Regions from separate parts of the Kitasatospora sp. NPDC059722 genome, predicted to be linked through region 4. Evidence: riboswitches for the same ligand, from Rfam matches in the RefSeq annotation. Region 4 holds a riboswitch; each other region holds the start of a gene.
What was found. Region 4 has a riboswitch for cobalamin ahead of ACFV4F_RS30560 (CbtB-domain containing protein). Riboswitches for the same ligand answer to the same signal wherever they lie in the genome.
Positions count from the first base shown of each region.

Region 1: it holds a riboswitch for cobalamin, as region 4 does, so the genes downstream of both, ACFV4F_RS27235 (cobalamin biosynthesis protein) here and ACFV4F_RS30560 (CbtB-domain containing protein) in region 4, are expected to answer to the same signal.
Region 2: it holds a riboswitch for cobalamin, as region 4 does, so the genes downstream of both, ACFV4F_RS23365 (FecCD family ABC transporter permease) here and ACFV4F_RS30560 (CbtB-domain containing protein) in region 4, are expected to answer to the same signal.
Region 3: it holds a riboswitch for cobalamin, as region 4 does, so the genes downstream of both, ACFV4F_RS02225 (HoxN/HupN/NixA family nickel/cobalt transporter) here and ACFV4F_RS30560 (CbtB-domain containing protein) in region 4, are expected to answer to the same signal.

Region 1 is NZ_JBHWGD010000048.1:35,375-39,575, reverse strand. Features, by position in the region: gene ACFV4F_RS27240 (cobyric acid synthase) at 1-788, opposite strand, end outside; gene ACFV4F_RS27235 (cobalamin biosynthesis protein) at 785-1,747, opposite strand; cobalamin riboswitch at 1,849-1,993, opposite strand; gene ACFV4F_RS27230 (helix-turn-helix domain-containing protein) at 2,245-2,940, shown strand; gene ACFV4F_RS27225 (alpha/beta hydrolase family protein) at 3,080-4,168, shown strand.
Region 2 is NZ_JBHWGD010000037.1:67,987-72,187, reverse strand. Features, by position in the region: gene ACFV4F_RS23385 (amino acid ABC transporter ATP-binding protein) at 1-574, shown strand, start outside; gene ACFV4F_RS23380 (CGNR zinc finger domain-containing protein) at 699-1,298, shown strand; gene sodX (nickel-type superoxide dismutase maturation protease) at 1,324-1,761, opposite strand; gene sodN (superoxide dismutase, Ni) at 1,947-2,342, shown strand; cobalamin riboswitch at 2,455-2,593, shown strand; gene ACFV4F_RS23365 (FecCD family ABC transporter permease) at 2,689-3,747, shown strand; gene ACFV4F_RS23360 (ABC transporter ATP-binding protein) at 3,747-4,201, shown strand, end outside.
Region 3 is NZ_JBHWGD010000002.1:208,136-212,336, forward strand. Features, by position in the region: gene rpmB (50S ribosomal protein L28) at 1-50, opposite strand, end outside; gene rpmG (50S ribosomal protein L33) at 185-349, shown strand; gene ACFV4F_RS02220 (type B 50S ribosomal protein L31) at 446-697, shown strand; gene ACFV4F_RS02225 (HoxN/HupN/NixA family nickel/cobalt transporter) at 794-1,903, opposite strand; cobalamin riboswitch at 1,936-2,128, opposite strand; gene ACFV4F_RS02230 (ArsR/SmtB family transcription factor) at 2,211-2,594, shown strand; gene ACFV4F_RS02235 (hypothetical protein) at 2,648-4,201, shown strand, end outside.
Region 4 is NZ_JBHWGD010000060.1:11,745-15,945, forward strand. Features, by position in the region: gene ACFV4F_RS30555 (beta-L-arabinofuranosidase domain-containing protein) at 1-1,490, shown strand, start outside; cobalamin riboswitch at 2,167-2,289, shown strand; gene ACFV4F_RS30560 (CbtB-domain containing protein) at 2,328-2,546, shown strand; gene ACFV4F_RS30565 (CbtA family protein) at 2,573-3,445, shown strand; gene ACFV4F_RS30570 (IucA/IucC family C-terminal-domain containing protein) at 3,596-4,201, shown strand, end outside.

The DNA.
Region 1 (4,201 bases), on a different contig from region 4:
ACCACGGCCACCCGCAGCACGTCCGCCCCGAGCGGCCCGCGCCCGTCGACCCGGTCCACGACCGTCGACAGGTCCAGCGAGTCCTCGGCGTCCAGCCACAGCCCCGGCAGCAACGGCAGCGTGCCGAGCACCGGACGGCCGGTCAGGCCGTGCAGCATCTCCAGGCCGGGCGCCAGCAGCCGGGCGTCCCCGCGGAACTTGTTGACGAACCAGCCGGCCACGTGCCGCTGGTCCTCCTCGGACAGCAGCGCCAGCGTCCCGTACATCGCCGCGAACACGCCGCCCCGGTCGATGTCGCCGACCACCACGACGGGCAGCCGGGCGGCCGTCGCCAGGCCCATGTTGGCGATGTCCCGGTCGCGCAGGTTGATCTCGGCGGGCGAGCCCGCGCCCTCGCACACCACCACGTCGTACCGGCGGCGCAGGTCCGCCAGGCACTCCAGGGCGCGCTCCAGCAGGACGGGCTTGCGCTCGCGGTAGTCCAGCGCGCCCACCTCGGCGACCGGTCTGCCGAGCAGCACCACCTGGCTGCGGCCGTCCGCGCCGGGCTTGAGCAGCACCGGGTTCATCGCCGCCTCCGGCTCCACCCGGGCGGCCTGGGCCTGCATCGCCTGGGCCCGGCCGATCTCGGCGCCGTCGGCCGTCACGAACGAGTTCAGCGACATGTTCTGCGCCTTGAACGGCGCCACCCGGACGCCCCGGCGGGCCAGCCACCGGCAGATGCCCGCCGTGACGACGCTCTTGCCCGCGTCCGAGGTCGTCCCCGCGACCAGCAGCGCGTTGGTCATGCCCTTCCCCTCCTCAGCAGCGATCGCAGCAGGACGTGCCCCGCGACCGTCGTACCCAGCGCCAGCGCGCCCACCCGCCGCGACAGCGCGCAGGCCCGCTCGATGTCGTCCACCGTCACCGGCCGCAGCTCCGCGCCCAGCACCGGCCGGTGCTCGACGCGCTCGCCGTACTGCAGCGTGCCGCCCAGCCGCACGCCCACGGCGCCCGCGAACGCCGACTCGGCCTGCCCCGCGTTCGGGCTCGGATGCGCCGAACCGTCCCGCCGCCACACCCGCCAGGCCGTCCGCGGCTGCGGCGCGGCGGCCACCGTCAGCAGCGCCGTCAGCCGGGCGCCCGGCCAGCCCGCCACGTCGTCCAGCCGGGCCGAGGCCCAGCCGAACCGGGCGTGGCGCGGCGAGCGGTGACCCACCATCGCGTCCAGCGTGTTGACGGCGCGGAAGGCCAGCAGACCGGGCGTGCCGGCGAGGGCGCCCCAGGCCAGCGCGTTCACGACGGCGTCCGCGGTGTTCTCGGCCACCGACTCCACGACGGCGCGGGCGATCTGCTGCCCGTCCAGCGCGCTCGGGTCGCGCCCGCACAGGTGCGGCAGCCGCTCCCGGGCGGCGGGCAGGTCGCCCGCGGCCAGCGCCCGGCCGATCGTGCGCGCCTCCCGGGTCAGCGAGGTGCCGCCGAGCACCGTCCAGGTCGCGGCGGCGGCCAGCGCGGCCCGCCCCAGCGGCCGGCGGCCGGCCGTCCGCTCCAGCGCCACCGCGCCCGCCGCGACGGCGCCCACGCAGAGCGCCGTGTACGCGGCCCCGGTGGCCCGGTCGTCGCGCCACATCCGGCGCTCCAGGCGGGTCGCCGCACCGCCGAAGACGGCCACCGGGTGGCCGCGGCGCGGATCGGCGTAGCGGGCGTCCGCCAGGTAGCCCGCGACGGCGCCGACCGCGAAGGCGGCGGCGCGGGTCAGCGGGCGCACGACGGAGGGGGACAGGGGAGGGCTCGGCGGGTCGGGGCAGCCTGCATCGCGTGCGAGTCCTCACTCAGGGTCCGCGCCCTGGATCGACGTACCGGGGGCGAGAGTCTCCTGGCTTCCGGGTCGAACGCACCCCCGGAGCCTTCCAGCAGCACGTCAGCGAAGACTGACGGTCCGCCGTGGCGTCGTTCCGGCCGTGCTCCCCGGTGACAGTGGCGGGACCGCGCCGGACTCGCACCGGCTTCCTCTGCATGCCTCCGTTTGGCCCTGGGATCCCATCACGCGGCCGAACCGGGAGTCAACCGAGGTCACGGAGGGGTTGGTCACACGCGGGAGGCCCGGCGCGTGCCCCCGAACGCCCCCGTCACTACCTCCGAGTACTGCCGCCGCAGGGGCATGACATCCTGTGCGATCCTCCAGCGGTCCGCGCGCGCCCTCCCCGGCGCTTCGTGCGTTCGGCGGCTGGGGGCCCGTTCGTACCGGCCCTAGCGTTCGTTCACATGCGACGAAGACAGCCTCCGCCCGCCCTGCCCCCGGTGCCGTTCTCGCCCGCCGCGGCCCGCGCCCACCGCGCCGGGCTCGGCCTGACCCCCGAACAGGTCGCCGGCGGCATGGCCGCGCACGGCGTCCGGCTGCTGCCCACGCACGTCATCGCCTGGGAGAGCGGCGAGCTGCGCCCCACCGAGGAGGAGTTCATCGCCCTCGCCCGCGCCCTGTGGTGCCCGCCCGCGCAGCTCATGGGCACCCGCCCGGCCCGCCTGCGCGACCACCGCGTGGCCCGCGAACTGAGCCAGGACACCGCCGCCCGTCGCATCGGCGTCGCCCTGCGCGTCTACCAGGAGGCCGAACTCACCGGGACGTGGGACGGCGACGAGGAGCGGACGCACGCGCTCGCCCAGGTGCTCGGACTGCGGCTCACCGAACTCGTCGAGGTGACCGGCCGCGGCGCCGAGCTCGACCAGCGGCTGCGCAGGTGCGTGGACGGCCGCTGGCAGCCCCACCTGCGGGCGGTCGCGCGGCTCGTGCCGGTCCACGAGGACGACCTCGCGACCGTCCTGACGGCCCTGCACCAGGAGCACCAGGTGTCCTCCCCGCACTGGGGCGCCGCGACGCCCACCCTGCCCCCGCGCGACCGGCCCCTGGCCCCGCGCTTCTGGGAACTCCTCGGCCGCCTCCACACGGAGATCCCGGTCTGACCCCACCTCCACCCCGTCCCCGGCTCCCGCGTCCCTCGTACAGCCCATCCCACTGGCCCCCGCTCCCACCCGCCAGTGAACTTGTCCCCAGCAGACTCACAGAGCGGGGAGCGATATGCGTTGGGGAACCGCAGCCGCCGTGGCGGCAGCCGCCGTCGGCACCGGGGTCGCCGTGCTGGTCGTCGGCCGGCGGGCGTCCGAGCGGCTCGTGCGGCCGGAGACCGTCGTGCTCGAGTCCGGCCCCGTCCTGGTGCAGAGCCTCGCCGCCGGCCGGATCACCTTCAACCGGACGCCCGCGGCCCTCCACCCCGGCCGCTGGGCGCTGGAGTGGGACGGCGACGGCCACGCCGTCGTCGACGACATCCTGCACAGCGACGAACAGGGCGTCACCCGCCGCCTGGTCCGCGCCGACCGGGGCACCCTGACGCCCGGCACCGAGGTCCGCTTCACCCCGCGCGTGCACCTCGGCGACCCGACGACCTCCCTCGGCCTCCCGTTCACCGAGACCGCCGTCGCCGGCGAGCTGGGCGCGATGCCCGCCTGGCGCCTGGACGGCAAGCGCGGCACCTGGGTGGTCCTCGTGCACGGCCCCGGCGCCGACCGCGCCCAGACGCTCCCCGTGCTGCCCGTCCTCCAGCGCCTGGCGCTGCCCGCCCTCGCCGTCACCTACCGCGGCGACCAGGGCGCCCCCGCCTCGCCGGACGGGCTCGGCCACTTCGGCGAGACCGAGTGGCGCGACGTGGAGTCGGCCGTGCGGCTCGCCCTCGACAGCGGCGCCGGCCGGGTGATCCTCTACGGCTGGTCGGTGGGCGCCACGATGTGCCTGCACGCCGCGGCCCGTTCGGCCTGGGCGGGGGCGATCGCCGGGATCGTCCTGGACTCGCCGGTGCTCGACCTGCCCGCCACCGCCCGCCGCGACGCGGTCCGGGCCGGCTACTCCAGGCCGGTCGCCGAGCTCGGCGCGCTGGCCGCGGAGGGCCGCACCGGGGTCGACCTGGCCGACTTCGCGCGCCTCGCCGAGGGGGCCGACCTGCGCGTGCCGACCCTCGTCCTGCACAGCCCGGACGACCCGATCGCGCCGTTCCGCGCCGCCCGGCACCTCGCCACGGCCCGTCCCGACGTCGTCAGCCTCCGGGCCTTCCCGGGCGCGGACCACACCGCCCTCTGGAACTCCGACCCCGCGCACTACTCGGAACTCCTCCGGCGCTGGCTCACCCCCCTCCTCTGATCCGGACCGGCTGCCGTTAATCCGGGGCATTCC
Region 2 (4,201 bases), on a different contig from region 4:
CGACGGCGAACTGGTCGGCTACCGGATGAAGGGCGACCGGCTCCACGAGCTGAAGGAGAGCGAGGTCGCGCAGAAGCGCCGGGACATCGGCATGGTGTTCCAGCACTTCAACCTGTTCCCGCACATGACCGCGCTCGAGAACGTCATGGAGGCGCCGGTCCAGGTCAAGGGCGAGTCCAAGGCCGAGGCGCGCGAGCGCGGCATGGCCCTGCTGGAGCGGGTCGGCCTGTCCGACAAGGCGAAGAGCTACCCGTCGCAGCTGTCCGGCGGCCAGCAGCAGCGCGTCGCGATCGCCCGCGCGCTGGCCATGAAGCCCAAGCTGATGCTCTTCGACGAGCCCACCTCGGCGCTCGACCCGGAGCTCGTCGGCGAGGTGCTGGACGTCATGCGCGGCCTCGCCGAGGAGGGGATGACGATGATCGTCGTCACCCACGAGATGGGCTTCGCGCGCGAGGTCGGCGACGCGCTGGTGTTCATGGACGGCGGCGTGGTCGTCGAGTCCGGCAACCCCCGCGACGTCCTCACCAACCCGCAGCACGAGCGCACCCGGTCCTTCCTCTCGAAGGTCCTCTGAGCGTGCGCTGAGCGAGCAACCCTTGGCGCCCGGCAGGCCGATCCTGCCGGGCGCCGCCGTTTTCCCGATCCGGGTAATAGGCTGGACGCAATCAGCCCGTTACCGAACCACTGGAAGGACCGCCGTGGAGCTCGCCTCCTACGCCGATCTCGCCGTTCGGCTGGTGAACACCGAGGAACCCGAGCGCGGCACCGACACGCTGACCTCGGTGGACGCCGTGCGCGCCCTGTTCTCCGAGTCCTCTCGCGCCGCCGCCCTGGCCGACGAGTCCGACCTGCCCCGCCTGCGGGCGGTGCGGACCAGGCTGCGCGGGGTCTTCGAGGCCGCCGCCGAGGGCGACGAGGTACGTGGCGTCGACCTGCTGAACAGCCTGCTCATGGAGTACCCCGTCAGCCCGCTGGTCTCCGGCCACGACTACCTCGACGACGCCGGCCGGCCGCGCTGGCACCTGCACCTCGCCGACAACTCGCCCACCGCCACCGCGCACTTCAGCGCCGTCGCGTGCATGGGCCTGGCCGTCCACCTCACCGAGCTCGGCGCCGACCGGCTCGGGATCTGCCAGGCCGCGCCGTGCCGCAACGCCTACCTCGACACCTCCACCAACCGCTCCCGGCGCTACTGCTCCGACCGCTGCGCCACGCGCGCCAACGTCGCGGCCTACCGGGCCCGCAAGCGCCAGGAGGCCCAGGACGCGGCGCTCGGGCCGCAGCAGTTGCAGGCCTAGACGCGCATCCGCCAGTGCCGTGACACTAGAGCTCGGCGTCCACCCAGACGCCGAGGCGGCGGGCCAGCCCCGGGACCCGGACCAGCCCGGGGGTCAGCAGCAGTCGCTCCAGCCGGCGGCCGGGCGCCAGCCAGGCCGGGCGCGGGCGCAGCCGCAGCAGCACCCGGCCGAGCACGAGCTCGTCCGGAACGGCGCCGTAGCTGCGGCTGTCGCTGTCGACCGGCCGGTTGTCGGAGAGCAGCCACCAGCCCTTCGCCCGGCGCTCGGCCGCCCGCTTGACCACCAGCAGGTCCTGCTGGAACGGGTGCCGGAAGAGCACGACCGCGCCCGGGCGGATCCGCGCGCCGTACCGGACCAGCAACTGGTCGCCCTCGCGCAGGGTCGGGACCATCGACGGTCCCGCCACGTCGACCAGCCCGAACGGCACCGTGCCCGCCCGTGCGCCGTCCCCCGGTTGCGTCATCCGCGCCACCACTCCTCCTCCCGGCCGCCGCGTCCCAGTGTGCCGTACGGACCGTCACCTGTCCGATGTCCGGATTACCCCGGTTCCGGATCGGCCTTTTGCCCTAGGCCCACCGCCCGATCGCGAAACCGGGAGGCCGGAAGGGTAGTCTCGGGCGCGGGAAGACGATCTAAGGAAGGACTCCCATGTTCTCTCGTCTGTTTGCACCGCGCGCCACCGCCCACGCCCACTGCGACCTGCCCTGCGGTGTGTACGACCCGGCGCAGGCCCGGATCGAGGCCGAGTCGGTCAAGGCCACCCAGGAGAAGTACCAGGCCAACGAGGACCCGCACTTCCGCGCCCGCGCCATCATCATCAAGGAGCAGCGCGCCGAGGCCGTCAAGCACCACATCTCGGTGCTGTGGAGCGACTACTTCAAGGCCCCGCACTTCGAGAAGTACCCGCAGCTGCACCAGCTGATCAACGACACCCTGAAGGCCGCCTCGGCCACCAAGGCGTCCACGGACCCGGCCACCGGCCAGGCCCTGCTGGACCTGATCGCCGAGGTCGACAAGATCTTCTGGGAGACCAAGCAGGCCTGAGCCTGACGCGTCGCCACGTCGAGAGCCCCCGCCCGGACCACCGGGCGGGGGCTTTCGCGCGTCCGGGCCGTGCGTTCACGTCCGTTCATCTCCGTACACATACCTGTAAGGACTGCATTACCGTATTGGCTGTTATGCTGCCAAGGCGTCCGAGGGAGAAGTCCGGTGTGAATCCGGCGCTGACCCGCAACGGTGAGCACGCCCCCGGGGCCGTGCCAGCCCGATCGCCCCCGGCCGCTGAACTCCCGACAACTCGCCGAGGACTGCGAGGGGATGGCGCCCGGGCCCGCACCCGGCCGGCGCCGGCCCCGGCACACCCACGGCCCGAGGCAAGGCGCCCGAACAGATCGTGAGAAGGCCACCGGACTCCCGCCGCATACCCGCCGCGCCCCTCGCCGTCGGCCTGGCCACCGCCCTGCTGCTCTCCCTCGTGTGCGGCGTGGCCCTCGGCTCCGCCGGACTCGGCTGGACGCGCGTCCTGCGGCTGCTCGGCGCCGGACTGACGAGCGGTCGGCTGGAGGCCGAGGAGGCCGCCGCGTACGCGATCGTCTGGGAGATCCGGCTGCCGCGCACCGTCCTGGCCGCCGTGGTCGGCGCCGGGCTCGCCGCCACCGGGGTCGCCGTGCAGGCCCTCGTGCGCAACGCCCTCGCCGACCCGTTCGTCCTCGGCGTCTCCTCCGGCGCCGCCGTCGGCGCCAACGCCGTCCTGCTACTCGGCGCCTTCGCCTCGCTCGGCGTGTGGGCGATCTCCGCCTCCGCGTTCGGCTCCGCGCTGATCGCCATGGTGCTGGTGTACCTGGCCGCGCGCACCGCCTTCGGACTCACCCCACTGCGCCTCGTGCTCACCGGCACCGCCCTCTCGTACGGCTTCTCCGCGCTGACGGCGCTCATGGTCTTCGCCGCCGCCCGCGGCGAGGCCGCCCGCGACGCCATGATGTGGCTGCTCGGCAGCCTCGGCGGCGCGACCTGGGGCTCGGTGCCGATCGCCGCCGCCACCGTGCTGGCCGGACTCGCCCACCTCGCTTGCGCCGCGGGGCGGCTGGACGCGCTGGCCATGGGCGACGAGACCGCCGCCTCGCTCGGCGTCGACCCCGACCGGCTGCGCCGCGAGCTGTTCGTGGTGACCGCCGCCGTCACCGGCACGGTCGTCGCCGTCAGCGGGGCGATCGGATTCGTCGGGCTGATGGTCCCGCACCTCGCGCGGATGCTGGTCGGCGCCGGGCACCGCCGGGTGCTGCTGGTCGCGCCGCTCGCCGGGGCGCTGCTGCTGGTCTGGGTGGACATCGTCTCGCGCACCCTGCTCGCCCCGGCCGAACTGCCCGTCGGGGTGGTCACCGCGGTGCTCGGGGTGCCCTGTTTCCTGCTGCTGATGCGTCGTCGCGGCCACGCGCTCGGAGGCCGCTGATGGACCTCGCCCTCGACTCCGTCTCGGTGGAGCTGGCCGGCACCCAGCTCGTCCACGACATCGCCCTGAAGGCCTCCGCCGGGCAGGTGGTGGGGCTCGTCGGGCCCAACGGCAGCGGGAAGTCGACGCTGCTGCGCTGCGTCTACCGGGCCCTGCGGCCCGCCGCCGGGGCCGTCCTGGTGGGCGGCGACGACCTGCACGCGCTCGCCCCGCGCGAGGCCGCCCGGCGGGTGGCCGCGCTGCCGCAGGAGCACTCCGCCGAGTTCGACTTCACGGTGGCCGAGGTGGTCGCCATGGGCCGGCTGCCGCACCGGCGGGGCTTCGGCGGACCGTCGGACGGCGACCTCGGGCGCTGCGCGGAGGCGCTGCGCCGGGTCGGCGCCGGGCACCTCGCCGAGCGCGGCTTCCTGGGCCTGTCGGGCGGCGAGAAGCAGCGCGTGCTGATCGCCCGCGC
Region 3 (4,201 bases), on a different contig from region 4:
GCGTTGCCGAAGCCCGGCCGGCGGCCGGTGAGCTGGCAGTGGGCGGACATGGGGGCTCCCAAAACGGTCCGGGAATGGGCGGGACGGAGGTCACGTTACACCAGATGAAAATGACATCCATTTCGGTGTACGGTTCCAGCCCGGCCCCGAACCGCCGCACCACCCGACCCCTCCGGAGGACCTCATGGCCCGCAGCGAACTGCGCCCCGTCATCAAGCTCCGCTCCACCGCCGGCACCGGCTACACCTACGTGACCCGCAAGAACCGCCGGAACGACCCGGACCGGATGGTGCTGCGCAAGTACGACCCGGTCGCGCGCGAGCACGTCGACTTCCGCGAAGAGCGCTGACCGAAGAGCGCCGGAACGAAGAACGTCGGAACGAAGAACGTCGGAACGAAGAACGTCGAACGAAGAGCGCTGATCCCCCGCCGAGGAGGCACCCCCATGAAGCCCGGAATCCACCCCGCCTACCGGCCCGTCGTCTTCCGCGACAAGGTCGGCGGCCTCTCCTTCCTCACCCGCTCGACGGTCACCAGCGACCGCACGGTCGAGTGGGAGGACGGCAACACCTATCCCGTCATCGACGTCGAGATCTCCTCGGCGAGCCACCCCTTCTACACCGGCCAGTCCCGCGTGCTCGACACCGCGGGCCGCGTCGAGCGCTTCCGCCAGCGCTACGGCGACCGGCACAGCTGACCCGGCGCAGCCGGCCCGGAACGCGCGCGACGGCGCCTCCCCACGGTGGGGAGGCGCCGTCGCGGCAGGCGTGCGGCAGGCGTGCGGCAGGCGTGCTCAGGAGCGTTCGGCGCCCCAGCGCTTCTCGACCCCGGCCAGCTTCCAGTACGCGATCGCCGCGGCCCAGACGACGACGAACAGCCCGGCGATCGCGTAGCCGACGTTGTCGAGCGAGATGTCCGCGATCCAGCCGGTGACCGGATCGGTCAGGTCCAGCTTCTCGTGCAGCACGCCGACCAGCTCGATCGTGCCGATGATGAACGCCACCGCGATCGACAGACCGGTGATCGTCAGGTTGTAGTACACCTTGCGCACCGGGTTGGAGAACGCCCACTGGTACGCGAAGTTCATGAACGTCCCGTCCAGCGTGTCGAACAGGCTCATCCCCGCCGCGAACAGCAGCGGCAGGCAGACGATCGCGTACCAGGGCAGCCCGGCGGCCGCGCCCGAGCCGGCCATCACCATCAGGGTCACCTCGGTCGCGGTGTCGAAGCCGAGGCCGAGCACCATGCCCACCGGGAACATCTGGCCGGGCCGGGTGATCGAGCGGGTCGCCCGGTTCAGCACCCGGGCCATGAAGCCGCGCGAGTTCAGGTGCTGCTCCAGCTCGGCCTCGTCGTACTGCCCGGCGCGCATCGCCCGGAACACCTTCAGGATGCCGAGCAGCGCCGCCAGGTTGAGCGCGCCGATCAGGTAGAGGAACGCGCCTGAGGCCGTCGTGCCGACCATGCCGAGCCACTGGTGGGTGGTCGACTCGTCGTCCATCAGCGTGTTCGCCAGCTGCGCGCCGCCCGCGACCAGGGCGGCCATGACGACCACCATCGACGAGTGCCCGAGGGCGAACCAGAAGCCCACCGAGACCGGCCGCTTGCCGTCGGCCATCAGCTTGCGGGTGGTGTTGTCGATCACCGCGATGTGGTCGGCGTCGAACGCGTGCCGCATGCCGAGCGTGTACGCCGTGATGCCGAGGCCCACCCCGAAGACCTGGGTGCCGACGGCGTAGTTGTGCGGCGCCACCAGGAAGACGAGGGTCCCGAACGCCACGACGTGCATGGCCAGGATCACCCCCATCAGCCCGGCGGTGCGGACGGTGTCCTCTCTCCTCCACCGGAAGGTGGGCAGCACGGCGGGCGCGGCCTCGGGGGCGGCGGTTTCGGGCAGGGTCATCTTCGGATCACGCTCCAGCACCTCGTGGAAAGACGTTCGTGAGATGCCGTGGCCGGTCTCCTGGCTGACGGGGCTCCCGTACCCGCCTTCCCAGGCGCGCGAAGCGCCCAGTGGCGTCTGGGTACGGGCGGACTCCCCCGATCACAGTGGCGAGGGCCGCTCCGGACTGGGACCCCTGAGGGTCCGTCACCGGTCTTCCCGAGCACCACGGCGGGGAACACCGTAGGGGTCCCGGGCCGACCCTTGCAAGGCTGCGCACCTACGCAGGTGTCCAGGATCACAGGTCGTGAGCTGCCAGAATGTCCGCATGCATCTCGTACCGGCCGACCGCGCGGGCCACCGCACCATCGACGGACACCGGGTCTGCGAGGCCATCGCCGCGATCGGCGACGCCGCGCACGTCCGCTCGTGGTCCGAGCGGTTCTCCCTGCTCGCCGACCCCGGGCGGCTCGCGATCCTGCTCGCCCTGCACCGCGCCGGACCGCTCGCCGTCACCGACCTCGCCGTCGCCACCGGCATGCGCGACCCGGCCGTCTCACAGGCCCTGCGGCTGCTGCGGACGGCCGGCGTGGTCACCGGGGACAAGGACGGACGCGTCGTGCGCTACCGGCTCGTCGACGAGAGCATGCGCCCCCTCCTCGACGAGTGCGCCGCGGCCGACCACGAGGAGCCAGCCGCCGCGGCGGGCTGACCTCCCGGGCCTGAATCACCGCGGGGAGCCGACCCGATGAGTACGATCATGGCGTGCCGACCCACCCCCACGCCTGGCCCGCCGACCGCTGGAACACCCGGCCGGTCAGGGCGCGCGTGCTGGCGGTCGCCCGCACCCTCACCTCCGCCACCCGGGTCCTCGACGTCCTCACCCTCCTGAACCGCGACGGCATCGAGCGCTACGCCACCGTCAACCCCGGCTCCGCCTTCGCCGACGGCCTCGACGACTACCTGCGCGGCCTGCCCGGCATCACCCTGCTGGACTGGGAGGACGCCGTCCGGCACCGCTTCGACCTGGCCGTCGCCTGCGCCGTCCACTCCTCGATGCACCGCCTCGACGCCCGGCTCGTCGTCCTCCCGCACGGCGCCGGCTACAACCGCCTGGTGACCGAGTCCACCGGCGACACCGTCAGCGCAGCCGGCCTCTCCCGCAACGAACTCACCCACCACGGCCGGGTCTTCGTCGACGTCCTCGGCCTCTCCCACCCGGAACAGCTCGACCGGCTGCGGGTCTCCTGCCCCGAGGCACTGGACGTCGCCCAGGTCGTCGGCGACCCGTGCTTCGACCGCATGCTCCGCAGCCTGCGTCTGCGCGACTCCTACCGGGCCGCCCTCGGCGCCGTCGACGGCCGGCGGCTCGTCGTCGTCAACTCCACCTGGAGCGAGCACTCGTTATTCGGCCGCCGCCCCGACCTGCCCCGACGCCTCGTCCGCCGGCTCCCCGCCGACGAGTACGCGGTCGCCGTCGTCCTCCACCCCAACATCTGGAACCGGCACGACCCCGAGGCCCTGCTCGACGACGCCCGGCGGATGGGCCTGCGCCTCGTCCCGCCCCACCAGGGCTGGCAGGCCGCCCTCGTCGCCGCCGACTGCCTGATCGGCGACCACGGCTCGGTGTCCGTCTACGGCGCCGCCCTGGAACGCCCCACCCTGCTCGTCGCCACCGGCGCCGCCGAACTCGACCCGCACTCCCCCAGCCACGCCTTCGGCCAGGCCGCCCCGGCGCTCGACCCGGACGGCGACCTCGCCGCCCAGCTCGAACAGGCCCTGCAGAAGCAGGACCCGGCCGCCCTGCGCCCGATCACCGACCGCTCCCTCGCCCGCCGCGGCCGCTCCGCCGAGGTGCTGCGCCCGCTGCTCTACTCCTTCCTGGACGGACTGGACGAACCGGACGACGAACCGCTCCTGCCGCCCTACCCCAAGCCGGTCCCCCGCCCCGGCACCCCCGAAGGCCCGACGGCCTACGACGTCGAGGCCGCGAGCGAGGGCACCGAGGTCAGCCTGCGGCGCTACCCCTTCGACCCCGGCGACCACACCCCGCGCGGCTTCCACGCCCTCACCGACGAACACCCGGGCGACGCCCTGCGCTACACCGCCGAGGTCCTCGCCCGGACCGAGACGCGCGCCGAACTCCCCGCCGGACGCTGGCTCGCCGACACCGCCGCCGCGCTCCCCGGCCTCGCCGTCGCGGTGGCCGCCCTCGGCCCGGCCCGCCACCTCGTCCGGCTGCGCACCGGCCTGCTGCTGGAAGCCCGCGCCGAACGGACCTGGGGCAGCGCCGAACCCCGCCTCGACCCGCTGCTCCTC
Region 4 (4,201 bases):
GGGGCAAGGGCCCGGCCTGGGGCGGCGGCACCTGGAGCACCGACTACGGCACGTTCTGGTGCTGCCAGGGAACGGGTGTCGAGTCCAACACCAAGCTGATGGACTCCATCTACTTCCACGAGGGCACCACCCTCACGGTGAACCTGTTCCTCCCGTCCGTCCTGGACTGGACCGAGCGGGGCATCACGGTCACCCAGACCACCGCGTTCCCGGCCGAGGACACCACGACGCTCAAGGTCACCGGCAGTGTCGGCGGGACGTGGTCCATGCGCGTCCGCATCCCCGGGTGGACCTCGGGTGCCAGTGTCAGCGTCAACGGCGTCGCGCAGAGCGTCGCGGCCACCCCGGGCACGTACGCCACCCTCACCCGGAACTGGGTCTCCGGCGACACCGTCACCGTGAAGCTCCCCATGCGGGTGGCCCTCCAGGCCGCCAACGACAGCCCCGGTGTCGCGGCGATCACCTACGGCCCCGCCGTCCTGGCCGGCAACTACGGCAGCACCGCGCTGTCCGCCCTCCCGGCCCTGGACGCCACCACGATCACCCGGACCAGCAGCACCGCCCTCGCCTTCACGGCCACCGCCGACGGAGCGACGGTCGGCCTCGGCCCGTTCCACGACGCCCAGGGCTTCAACTACACCGTCTACTGGCGGACCGACGGCGCGGGCTTCCGTCTGGTCAACGCGGCCAGCGGACTCGTCCTCGGCATCCAGAACATGTCCAGCGCCGACGGCGGCCTCGCCCTGCAGTGGCCCGACACCGGCACCGCCGACCACAACTGGGCCCTCGTCGTCGACGGCACCGCACTGCGGCTGCGCAACGTCAACAGCGGCAAGGTCCTCGGCGTGAAGGACATGTCCACCGCCGACAACGCCCCGATCCTCCAGTGGGCCGACACGGGCACCGCCGACCACCGGTGGACCGTCGTCGACGCCGGCAACGGCTACCACGAGCTCCAGAACGTCCACACCGGCAAGCTGCTCGGCATCGCCGGCGGCTCCACCGTCCAGGGCACCGCAGCCGTACAGCTGTCCGGCAGCGGTGCCGCCGCCGGCCAGTGGCAGTTCGCCCCCGTCGGTGCCAGGCGGATCCAGAACGTCGCCAGCGGGCGGGTCCTCGGAGTGAAGGACATGTCCACCGCCGACGGCGGCCTCGTCATCCAGTGGGACGACAACGGCACCGCCGACCACCTCTGGACGGCCGCCCTCGACACCGGCGGCCACCTGCGCCTGCGCAACTCCAACAGCGGCAAAGTCCTCGCCGTGGAGAACGGCGGCACCGCCAACGGCGCGAGGATCGTCCAGTGGGCCGACAACGGCGCCACCGACCACCGGTGGCGCCTGCGCCACGGAGGTGGGGACACCTTCAGGATCCAGTGCGCCAACAGCGGCCGCGTCCTCGGTGTCTCCGGTGCCTCCACCGCCTTGGGAGCGCAGGCCGTGCTCTGGGACGACTCCGGCACCAGCGACCACCTGTGGCGGTTCATCTGATCCGGCGTCGGGGCCGCCGGGTCTCAGCTCAGCCTGCACCAAGACCGTGGCTACGGTCCGAGCCGGGCGGCTCCGCCAGGAACCGCTCGCGCTCGTCACGGGTCAGCGCCACGTGCGCTCCTCTCCGCACTCGGAGACCGGGGCAAGGTCACACATCGCGGTGAGTTCACCGGCTGTCGCGGCGTCAAACGATGCGTACGTCACGACCGGATCAATGCTGCATCCCCTTCGAGGGTCACGGGCGCGGAGCTTGTTCGGTCGACAACTCGGTGACACCGGTGCGTATTGACGCATCGGGGGAGGCTCTCCTTTACCGAGGGGCGCCCGCCACCGGTCTTTCGCCCTCGGCCGTCCGTCGGCGCAGCCGCATGAGGTCCTGGCGATGCTCGTTCTTGTCGAGGAGGAGAAGACGTCGGTCCAGGCGAAGGTCTTGACCGCCTGGAGGGTGGCGTGGTCCGGGTCGCCTGCACCGATGCCGATGATCTGCGGCACGCCGTGATTCTGCCGGATGCCGCAAGGACCGGTCGCCTGCGGACCACCGCCTGTGGCTGCCACCTGCGGTTTTGCGACGTTCGCGAATTGTCCGGCCCGTGCCAGGCCGATGGAACGTGATCTTCCGCACGCTCGACCTGCGGCGGGGCCCGGGACGATTGACGGCCCCCTGGCGCGCCCCTACTCTACGAGCGTTAGTGATGGCGCAGGGAAGCTGGTGGAACTCCAGCACGGTCGCGCCACTGTGAGCGGGGCGTCCTCGGGCGGCTCGCGAGTCAGACACGGTGCCATCACGATCCGCCCCATCGATAGCGGGACGCACGATCCCCTGAAGGAGGCTCAACCGTGAGCACCAGTATGCCCGGACCCTCAGCCCTGCCCGTCCCGGTCGTCGTGCCGGCGACCAAGGCCGTCGCCTGGCTGGCCGTCACCGCGATCCTCGCGCTGGTCGTCTACTACTTCATCGGCGTCGACCAGGGCGCCTATTCCGTGCTCGGCAAGGACATGCACATCCACGAGTTCGTCCACGACTCGCGGCACTTCCTCGGCTTCCCCTGCCACTGACCAGCGGAAGCGGCGAACAACCCGACATGGAAAAGAGACTCATCCTGCGCGGCGTCATCGCCGGCGCAGTGGCCGGCCTGCTCGCCTTCGTCTTCGCGCGGATCTTCGCCGAACCGCAGATCAACGCGGCGATCGAGTACGAGAGCGGACGCGACGACGCGCAGGGCCTGCTGGACAAGGCCGCCGGGCTGCCGATGGACATGGGCGGTCCGGACATCTTCAGCCGCACGATCCAGGCCAACATCGGCATCGGCGTCGGCATGATCCTGTTCGGCACGGCCATGGGCGCGCTGTTCGCAGTGGCGTACAGCGTGTGCCTGGGCCGGACCGGCAAGCTGCGCCCGCGCACCCTGGCGATGCTGGTGGCGCTGGGCGGCTTCCTCGGCATGTACTTCGTGCCGTTCGTCAAGTACCCGGCCAACCCGCCGGCCATCGGCCACGCCGAGACCATCCGTGACCGCGGAAACCTCTACCTGGCCATGGTCGCCTGTTCCGTCCTCTTCCTCGTCCTGGCGGTCTGGCTCGGCAAGCGCCTGCAGGCCCGCTTCGGCAACTGGAACGCGACCCTGCTCGCCGCCGGCGCCTACGTCGTGGCGATCGGCATCGTCATGGCGGTGCTCCCCTCCCTCGGTGAACTCGCCGACAACGTTCAGCAGTACGGCCACCACGCGACCGAGACGCCGCTGCCGCTGACCGACGACAAGGGCGCCATCGTCTACCCGGGCTTCCCGGCCGACACCCTGTTCAGCTTCCGCTTCTACTCGGTGGCCGCACAGCTCCTGCTGTGGGCCACGGTCGGCCTGGTCTTCGGACCGATGGCCGAGCGCCTGCTCGACGCCCGCACCGCGGCCGCGACGGCACCGGCCACGGCCGGTCCCGAGCCGGTCGGCGCGGTATGACGCAGACCCCACCGAGGGGGGGGGCCGGCCCCCGCGGGGGCGGGGCGGGGGGGGGGGTTGGGCGGGGCCACCCCCCCCGCGGGGCCCGGCGGGCGCCCCGGGGGGGCGGGCGCGGGGCGCGCGGCGGGGGGTGGGGCCGGTGCGGTCGCGGTGGGTTGCGGCGGGGCGGCGCCCCCCCGCGGGCGCCCGCCGCCCAGCGCGCCGTTCTTCGCCTTCGACACCCACCCGGCCGGCCCGCTCGTCCAGCCCTGGCGTCCGATGGTCGAACTCCTGGACCAACCGGCCGTGTTGGGGGAGCGGGTGACCTCCGTCCGCGGTTACCTCGCGGCGGCGGGCGGGCAGTCGCCCGACGCGGTCGAGGAGCGGGTGGCCGCCTCGGTGACCCATCTCGGCCTCGTCGCCCGCTTCGTCTCACCGGCATTCGGCGTCGCCGTCCTCGACGGGGCGCTGCTCGCGTACGGTCTGCGGGAGACGGGCTGGCAGCCCGCGCTCGGCGGCCTGTTCCCGCTGTCGCTGCCGTGCCGCGAGCCGGAGCACGTGACCGGTCCGGCCGAGCTCGCCGTCCGGCTGGCCGCAGAGGTGCTCGACGGTCCGGTCCGTGAGCTGGTCCAGGCGGTCGCCGCGTTCTCGGTGTCGCCGCGGATCCTGTGGGGCAACGTCGCGTCGGCGGTCAACGGTGCCGCCGCGGCCATCGCCCGGTCCACCCCGGAACTGGCCGGGCAGGCACGAGAATTCGCCGCTCGTCTGCTGGAACAG